2 regions of the Variovorax monticola genome follow, and region 1 is predicted to be linked to the other one. Evidence: predicted binding sites of a transcription regulator. Region 1 holds the regulator's gene; the other holds the start of a gene.
The links. Region 1 encodes LexA, which represses DNA repair genes until DNA is damaged. Its sites were predicted from a motif close to ACTGTATNNNNATACAGT; they were not measured.
Positions count from the first base shown of each region.

Region 2: ACSFA5_RS07860 (PA0069 family radical SAM protein) is a predicted target of LexA. The motif match lies at 1,919-1,936, and genes of this name have one in related genera.

Region 1 is NZ_JBPJZP010000002.1:1,166,263-1,170,717, forward strand. Features, by position in the region: gene ACSFA5_RS11100 (MFS transporter) at 1-194, opposite strand, end outside; gene ACSFA5_RS11105 (D-2-hydroxyacid dehydrogenase family protein) at 191-1,198, opposite strand; gene ACSFA5_RS11110 (hypothetical protein) at 1,300-1,677, opposite strand; gene lexA (transcriptional repressor LexA) at 1,815-2,498, opposite strand; gene ACSFA5_RS11120 (asparaginase) at 2,572-3,540, shown strand; gene adk (adenylate kinase) at 3,587-4,243, opposite strand; gene kdsB (3-deoxy-manno-octulosonate cytidylyltransferase) at 4,380-4,455, opposite strand, start outside.
Region 2 is NZ_JBPJZP010000002.1:544,584-549,038, reverse strand. Features, by position in the region: gene ACSFA5_RS07865 (efflux transporter outer membrane subunit) at 1-762, shown strand, start outside; gene ACSFA5_RS07860 (PA0069 family radical SAM protein) at 800-1,894, opposite strand; gene ACSFA5_RS07855 (GbsR/MarR family transcriptional regulator) at 2,015-2,611, shown strand; gene ACSFA5_RS07850 (thiol-disulfide oxidoreductase DCC family protein) at 2,670-3,092, shown strand; gene ACSFA5_RS07845 (SAM-dependent methyltransferase) at 3,124-4,080, shown strand; gene ACSFA5_RS07840 (SRPBCC family protein) at 4,127-4,455, shown strand, end outside.

The DNA.
Region 1 (4,455 bases):
GGCGCGCCGATGCACATCACCACCGCGGCAGCCGTGATCAATTGCCCTGCGGTGGCGACGCCGACGGACAGCGACATGCTGATTTCATTGAGCGTGCCCGGCACCACCATCACGCCGGTGCCGATCACGAAATTGCCGGCAAGCAGCGCCCAGAGCGCGCGTTGCGACGCACGCTGCGGCGCGGCCAGGCTCACCGGCGGACCTGCAGCGCGCCCGGGTTCACGATGTTCGTGGGATTGCCGTTGATGTAGCTCACGACGTTGTCGAACGCCTGGCCAAAGTAGCTCTCGTAGCTTTCCTGCTCCACGTAGCCGATGTGCGGCGTGCAGATGCAGTTTTCCAGCCGCAGCAGCGCGTGGCCCTGCAGCGGCGGTTCGCTCTCGAACACGTCGATGGCGGCCAGCCCCGGGCGGCCGCGGTTGAGCGCGGCGAGCAAGGCGTCGGCTTCGACCAGTTCGGCGCGCGAGGTGTTGACGAACAGCGCCGTCGGTTTCATGCGGGACAGGTCTTCCAGTGTGATGAGCCCGTTGGTTTCTTCGTTGAGCCGCAGATGCACCGACAGCACGTCGGCGGCGGCAAAGAATTCGTGGCGGTTCTGCGCGACCTGGAAGCCGTCGGAACGGGCCTTGGCGCAGCTGGCTTCACGCCCCCAGATCACGACCTGCATGCCGAAAGCCTGCCCGTAGCGCGCCACGAGTTGGCCGATGCGGCCATAGCCCCAGATGCACAGCGTCTTGCCCTTGAGCACCGAGCCGAGTCCGAAGTTGGGCGGCATCGACGCCGACTTGAGCCCGGATTGCTGCCACGCGCCGTGCTTGAGGTTGCTGATGTACTGCGGCAGCCTGCGCATGGCGGCCATGATGAGCGCCCAGGTGAGCTCGGCGGGCGCCTGCGGAGAGCCCGAGCCCTCTGCCACCGCCACGCCGCGCTCGGTACAGGCCGCCACGTCGATGTGGCCGGCGACGCGCCCGGTCTGCGAAATGAGCTTGAGCTTGGGCAGCTTTTCGATGAGCTGGCGAGAAATCTGGGAGCGCTCGCGAATCAGCACGATCACGTCGGCGTCCTTGAGGCGGACCGACAACTGCCCGATGCCTTTCACCGTGTTGGTGTAGACCTTGGCCGCGTACGCGTCCAGCTTGGCGGCGCAGCGCAACTTGCGCACCGCGTCCTGGTAGTCGTCGAGGATCACAATGTTCATGGCGTGCCATTGTGCCTCGCAGCATCGGCATGTCGCACCGGTGAACGTTTGGATACCCAGCCCCGGGGCGGCTTCCAAGCCACGCCCGGGGAGTGTTCGCCTCAGTGCAGGCGCGTCGATCGGTGGACCGTGGCCAGGGTTTCGGCGGCTTCGATGGCGGCCAGCCGGTCGAGCTCGTCGCACACGTCGGCCATGCGCCCGGAGATCACGACGCGGTTATTGCGCTGCTGGCCTTTGCCGTCGACCACGCGAACCACGCGCAGGGGGCGTGCAGGGGCCGTGGCGACCTCGGGCGCCGAAGCGTTGCTGCCGGCGCGGGTGGTGCAAGCGGGGCGCACGGCGACGTAGCGCAATCCGGCGGACGTGTCGTTGGGGTCGAGTCGGTCCCTGGCGTGGGGCCGGCGCGCCGGAATCAGGCGGTTGGCCAGCGATTGCAGCGGCATCCAGAAATCAGCGATGGCGAGGAGGGCGATTCCCATGTGAACTCCAAAAAAGTATGAGGTTGAACACAGGCAGGATTTCTTGAATCGGCCGCGACAGGGTGATGGCGACCTTGCGCCATACGCCCGCCACCTGTCGCGGCCGGATGAGGTGCTGCTGTCAGCAGGCCATGGGCCTACATGAGCATGGTGTTGCGGATGAGCCCGACCGCGAGGCCTTCGATTTCGAAGGGCTCTCCCGGCTGCACGATGATGGTCGGGTAGTCGGGGTTTTCGGCGTGGAGCTCGATGACCTGCTTGTTGCGCTTCAGGCGCTTGACGGTCACCTCTTCGCCCAGTCGCGCAACCACGATCTGCCCATTGCGCGCTTCCTTGGTGGCCTGAACGGCGAGCAGGTCGCCGTCCATGATGCCGGCGTCGCGCATCGACATGCCGCGCACCTTCAGCAGGTAGTCGGGCTGGCGCTGGAACAGCGTGTTCTCGACGTAGTAGGTCTGGTCGACATGCTCTTGCGCCAGGATGGGCGAGCCAGCCGCGACACGACCGATGAGCGGCAGCGCCAACTGGGCCATGCCGGGCAGCGAGAGCGAGAACTGGCCGCCTTCGCGGTGGCGCGTTTCGTTGAGCGAACGCAGGGCGTCGCCCTTGAGGCGGATGCCGCGCGAGGTGCCGCTGACGAGTTCGATCACGCCCTTGCGGGCCAGCGCCTGAAGGTGTTCTTCGGCGGCATTGGCCGACTTGAACCCCAGTTCATTGGCGATTTCGGCGCGCGTGGGCGGCGCGCCGGTGCGTGCGATGGCGCTCTGGATCAAGTCCAGGATCTGCTGCTGGCGGGCTGTAAGCTTCACGGCGAACTGCATATGTGGTTCCTTGCGGCACTGGGTAGATATCCAGTAGCTGTATTTTTAACCAGTTTTTAGAAGTTGACAAGTCATGGTCAATTCCCTTTCGTCCGAACTGCGTCGTGTGGTGGTCCTGGGCACCGGCGGCACCATTGCCGGCAAGGCCGCCAGCAGCGGCGACAACATCGGCTACACCGCCGGGCAGGTCGGCGTGGCGGACCTGCTGGGCGGCATCGCGCCCGCCGGCGTGACGCTGGTGGCGGAGCAGGTGGCGCAACTCGACAGCAAGGACATGTCCTTCGAGGTGTGGCAGAAGCTGGCGCAACGCTGCGCGCATTGGCTCGCGCAGCCGGACGTGGCGGGCATCGTGATCACGCACGGCACGGACACGCTCGAGGAAACTGCCTTCTTCCTGCACACCGTGCTGGCTGCGACCAAGCCCGTGGTGCTGACCTGCGCGATGCGACCCGCGACTGCGCTGGCGCCTGATGGACCCCAGAATGTCCGGGACGCCATCGGCGTTGCTGCCACGGCAGGCGCGCGGGGCGTGACAGCGGTGTGCGCTGGAACCATCCACAGCGGTTTGGACATCCAGAAGACCCACACCTACCGGCTCGATGCCTTTGCGTCAGGCGATGCCGGGCCGGTGGGCTATGTGGAGGAAGGCGAAGTGCGCCTGGTCCGGGGATGGCCCGAAGCTGCTGCGTCGCACACGGCGAAGGTCGTCAATGAAGGCGCATTGCAATGGCCGCGCGTCGAGATCGTCATGAGCCATGCGGGCGCCAGCGGGGCGCTGGTCGATGCGCTCGTTCTGTCCGGTGGCTCGGCGAGTGCCGCGCCGCTGCGAGGACTGGTGCTGGCAGCGACTGGCAACGGCACGTTGCACCATGCGCTCGAAAAAGCCGCGCTGAAGGCTGAGTCCGAAGGTGTGGCGGTGATTCGCGCGACGCGATGCGCGAATGGGCGCATCCTTCCGACGGGAGGCGAGCAGTTGCGCGACGCGGGCGCGTGGACTCCAGTAAAGGCGCGCATCGCGCTGATGCTGGAACTGCTCGGGTAAGGAAGAAGAAGCCGCCCTGTGCAAATGGCCGAGGGCGGCTGCGAAATCAGCTGCTCAGTGCGGCCAGAGCGCGCTGGGTGATTTCATCGACTGTGCCCACGCCCTTGATGGCGCGGTACTTCGGCGAGGCGGCGGGGTCGGCCTTGGCCCATGCCGAGTAGTAGTCGACCAGCGGGCGCGTCTGCTGGCTGTATACGTCCAGCCGCTTGCCCACGGTTTCTTCCTTGTCGTCCTCGCGCTGGATCAGGTCTTCACCCGTGACGTCGTCCTTGCCTTCCACCTTGGGCGGGTTGAACTTGACGTGGTAGGTGCGGCCCGAGGCCGGGTGCGAACGGCGCCCGCTCATGCGTTCGATGATGTCGCTGAAGGGCACGTCGATCTCAAGCACGTAGTCGAGTTTGACGCCGGCTGCCTTCATGGCGTCGGCCTGGGGAATGGTGCGCGGGAAGCCGTCGAACAGAAATCCGCTGGCGCAGTCGGCCTGCGCAATGCGTTCCTTCACCAGATTGATGATCAGGTCATCGCTGACCAGAGCGCCCGCGTCCATGATGGCCTTGGCCTGCTGCCCCAGCGGCGTACCGGCCTTGACGGCGGCGCGCAGCATGTCGCCGGTCGAGATTTGGGGAATGCTGTATTTCTGGCAAATGAAGGCCGCTTGCGTGCCTTTGCCCGCCCCGGGCGCGCCCAGCAAAATTAGTCTCATGGTGTCCTCGGACGGTTCTTAGATTTTGTGTCGCACCAAGCATTGGCCCGAGGGCTGGGCAAGGCGGAATTGCTTCGAGGATAGCATGCGTGCCCCCGGAGAAATCCCCGCGTTTCCCGCCGGTGGGGCGGTCTTCTCAGGCCGTGCGGCCGGAGGCAAAGACCGCGCGCACCCGTGCGAGGTCTTCAGGCGTGTCGATGCCCGGGCCGGGT
Region 2 (4,455 bases), 620 kb from region 1:
CAGATCGACGTGCTGAAGAAGCAGCGCGCGCAGTACGAGCACGCACTGGCCACCCTCATCGGCACGCCGGCGCCCAATTTCGCGCTGGCGGTGGACCTGCGCGAGATCCGCCCGCCCGCCGTGCCGCTGGGCGTGCCTTCGGACATGCTGCAGCGCCGGCCCGACGTGGCGTCGGCCGAACGCGCCATGGCCGCGGCCAATGCGCAGATCGGCGTGGCCACCGCGGCCTTCTACCCGAGCTTCATGATCTCGCCGACGCTGGGCGTGGACAGCCGCGTGATCGAGTCGCTGTTCAACGGCCCCAGCCTGCTGTGGTCGGTAGGCGTGTCGGCCACGCAGGTGCTGTTCGACGGTGGCCGTGTGCGCGCCAATGTCGACTTTGCCAAAGCCGGCTACGACGCCACCGTGGGCAGCTACCGCCGCACGGTGCTCACTGCCATGCAGGAGGTGGAGGACGGCATCACCGGGTTGTCGGCGCTCGACAGCGCCACCACGCAGGCGCAGGCCGCCGTGACGGCCGCGCGCCGCGTGCTCGACATGGCGACCAGCCGCTACGAAGGCGGTGCCTCGACCTACCTCGACGTGATCACGGCGCAGCAGTCGCTGCTGACGGTGGAGCGCCAGGCCGCGCAGCTGCAGGGGCAGCGGCTGCTGACCTCTGTTTTCCTGGTGAAGGCGCTCGGGGGCGACTGGTGCGGGGCCGGCGACACGGCGGCCGGCTGCCACCTTCAGGGGATGGTCGGCCTGGCCAAAAGCCAGTAGCAGCGCGCCGCCGAACTGACCAGAGCAGAAACAGGCTTCAGAACAGGCTGCCCTGCCCCACCGCCCCCGGCGGCCGGAAGGCGGTGACGTCCAGCGGAATGCGCTCCCGGTTGAAGCCGATGCGGCTCGTGGCTTTCATGAAGCGCTGGTTGATCAGGTCGGCCCACAGGCCCGAGCCCTTCATGCGCGTGGCGAAATCGGCGTCGTAGTCCTTGCCGCCGCGCATGTCGTGAATGCGCGCCATGATGCGCTCCGCCCGCTGCGGGTAGTGCAGCGCGAGCCACTCCTTGAAGAGCGGCGCCACCTCCCACGGCAGCCGCACCACGGTGTAGAAGGCGCTGCGCGCACCGGCCTCCCAGGCGGCTTCGAGCACCTGCTCCATGTCTTCGGTGACGAACGGAATCTGCGGCGCCACGCTCACGCCGACCGGCACGCCCGCGTCCACCAGCGTGCGGATGGTGCGCAGCCGCCGGTGCGGCGCCGCGGCGCGCGGCTCCAGCTTGCGCGCGAGTTCACCGTCGAGCGTGGTCACGGTGATGTACACGGCTGCCAGGCGGTCGGCGGCCATGGGCGCGATCAGGTCGAGGTCGCGCTCGATGGCGCTCGACTTGGTGACCAGCGCGAACGGATGCCGCGTTTCCCGCAGCAGCTCGACGATGGAGCGCGTGAGGCGCAGCTCGCGTTCGATCGGCTGGTAGCAGTCGGTCGCGGTGCCGATGGCGATGTAGCTCGGCCGGTAGCTCTTGCGCCCGAGCTCGCCGCGCAGCACTTCGACGATGTTGCGCTTGGCGATGAGCTTGGTCTCGAAGTCCAGGCCGGGCGACAGGTTCAGGTAGCTGTGCGTGGGGCGCGCGAAGCAATAGATGCAGCCGTGCTCGCAGCCGCGGTACGGGTTGAGCGAGCGGTCGAAGGAGATGTCGGGCGAGTCGTTGTCGTTGAGCACCGACTTCACGTCCTCGAAGCGCACCTCGGTGGCAAGGGGCTGCAACTCGCCGGCTTCGGCCACGCCTTCTTCGAGCGTGCCCCAGCCGTCGTCGAAGGCGTTGCGCTCGTCGCTGGAAAAGCGATGCGCCAGCCGCGTGGCCGCACCGCGGCCCTTGATGGCGTGGATGGGAATCTGGGCAGCGGGCATGGCAACTCCTGGGCGGCTGGATTTACTGTTTATTCATACAGTATTCCACCGATCCACGGTTGTTGCCGACTTTTCTATTTCTCTATTGACAGAAATTTCGCAAATCCTAAACTCGACGCCATGGAACTCACCGACATTCAACGCAAGTTCGTCCTGCACTGGGGCGAAATGGGCTCCATGTGGGGCGTGAACCGCACCGTGTCGCAAATTCACGCCCTGCTCTTCGCCCACGGCAAGCCGATGAACGCCGAAGAGCTGTCCGACACGCTCGGCGTGGCGCGCTCCAACATCAGCAACAGCCTGAAAGAGCTGCAGGCCTGGAACCTGGTGCGCATCACCCACACGCTGGGCGACCGCCGCGACTACTTCGAGACCAGCGTCGACGTGTGGGAGCTGTTTCGCACCGTGGTGCGCGAGCGCAAGGAACGCGAGTTCGACCCCACCGTGCGCGTGCTGCGCGAACTGGTGTCCAGCCCCGACTTCCAGAAGGAGCCGGCCGACGCGCAGGACCGCATCCGCTCGACGATGGAGCTCATGGACAAGCTCGCCACCTGGGCCGACGAAATGCTGCGGCTGTCGCCCGGCACGCTCGACAAGGTGCTGACGCTGGGCGCCAGCGTGCAGAAGTTCGTGCGCGGCGATGCGCCCGCGGCGAGCAAGGGCAGCGACAAGGGCGAAGACCCGGACGCCCACCACGCCAGCCTCCCCATGATCTGAGCCCTTTTTTTGTCCTTTAATTTCTGTTCTGACAGAAATATCGAGAATCAAGAACACCATGACCCATGCCACCGCGCCCGCCTACCCGCTGACTATCTATTTCGACGCCAGCTGCGCCATCTGCAGCACCGAGATGAACCACATGAAGGCGCGCGATGCGGCGGGCCGGCTGCAGCTGGTCGATTGCTCCCCCACCGCATTCAGCGCCGGACCGGCCCCGCGCGATGCGCTGATGGCGGCCATTCATGTGTCGGATGCCCAAGGCCGCGTGTTCGTCGGCGTGCCGGCGATCCGCCTCTGCCGCGCGGCGGTGGGCCTGTCCAGCGGCGGCTTCCTGCTCGACCTGCCGCTCGTCGCGCCGCTGGCCGACCGCGCCTATGCGCTGCTGGCACGCAACCGCTACCGCATTCCACGCTGGCTGGCCGCCAGGCTGGCGGGGCGCGTGGCGCCTTCCTGTGACGACGGCAACTGCCGCCTCTGAGAACCGCCGAAGCACCAGCAAGGGAATCGCCATGCCCACTGTTTTCCAGACCGAGCTCCGCATGCCCCACGAAACGCCCGTGCCTGCACCGACGCACCACGCCGGCGCCCCCATCACCGCCCAGGACACACAGCACTACTTCACCGAAGTGGCGCTCGACTACAGCGCCTGGAGCCCAAGCTACAACATGCATTTCGGCTACTGGCGCGCCGGGCTGAACCCGCTGCGGCGCGAAGGCATGCTGGTCGAGATGAACCGCGTGATCGGTCGCGCGCTGCGGCTCCCCGAGGCAACGCAAGGCGCCGCACCGCGCCGCTGCGTGCTCGACCTGGGCTGCGGCGCCGGCGCCACCGCGCGCACGCTGGTCGGCGACGACCGCTCGCTGTACGCCGTCACCGTGACCAACGTGCCGGTGCAGAACCGCATTGCCGCCCGGCTCGACGCCGCCGCGGGCGTGGCCGACCGCATGGCGCACCTAGAGGCCGACTACACCCGCACCGGCCTGCCCGCCGCGCAGGCCGACGGCGCCTGGGCCGTCGAAAGCGCCTGCTACGCCGACGGCACCGCCAAGGCCGGCTTCGTGCGCGAGGCCGCGCGCCTGCTCAAGCCCGGCGCGCGCCTGGCGGTGGTCGACGGCTTCCTGCTGCGGCGCGAACCTAGCCGCATCGCCGGCTGGCTGCACCGCCTGTGGGCCGACAGTTGGGCCGTGCCCACGCTGGCCGTGCGCGACGACTTCGTCGCGGCGTTGCGCGCGCACGGCTTCGAGGACATCGAGGTCAAGTCGCTGCGCTGGCGGGTGGCGCCCAGCGCGTTGCACATCCCCGTGCTGGCCACGCGCTTCACGCTGGCCGAGCTGTGGAAGGCGCGCGGCCGGCTCGGCCCCTGGCGGCGCAAGCACATCGTGGCGAGCTATTGCGCGCTGGCGCTGGGCATGTTCTGGCGCGACTTCGACTACTGCATGGTCACTGCGAAGCGCAGCGCCGATTGAACGAACCACACAAGCACACACAACGAAAGAGGAGAAGAGGCTTCCCATGCGCAACGACACAACGGAAGAAAGCAGGTTCTCGGGGCTGACGCCCATCGAGCAACCGGTCAACGACATGCAGGACGCGCCCCGGCGCCGAATGCCCTTCGCCTGGTTCTGGCCCATCCTGGCCGGGGCGCTCGTCGCGCTGGTGCTGCGCATCGTCTTCAGCGGCGGGCCGGGCCACCGCTTCTCGCCGATGCTCGGCGCCTTCGTGTACTTCGTGCCCGCGGTGTGCGGCGCGGTCACGGTGTACATGGCCGAGCGCATCGAGCGGCGCAGCTGGGGCTACTACCTCTGGGCGCCGTGGGTGGCGACCGCGCTGTTCGTCGCCGG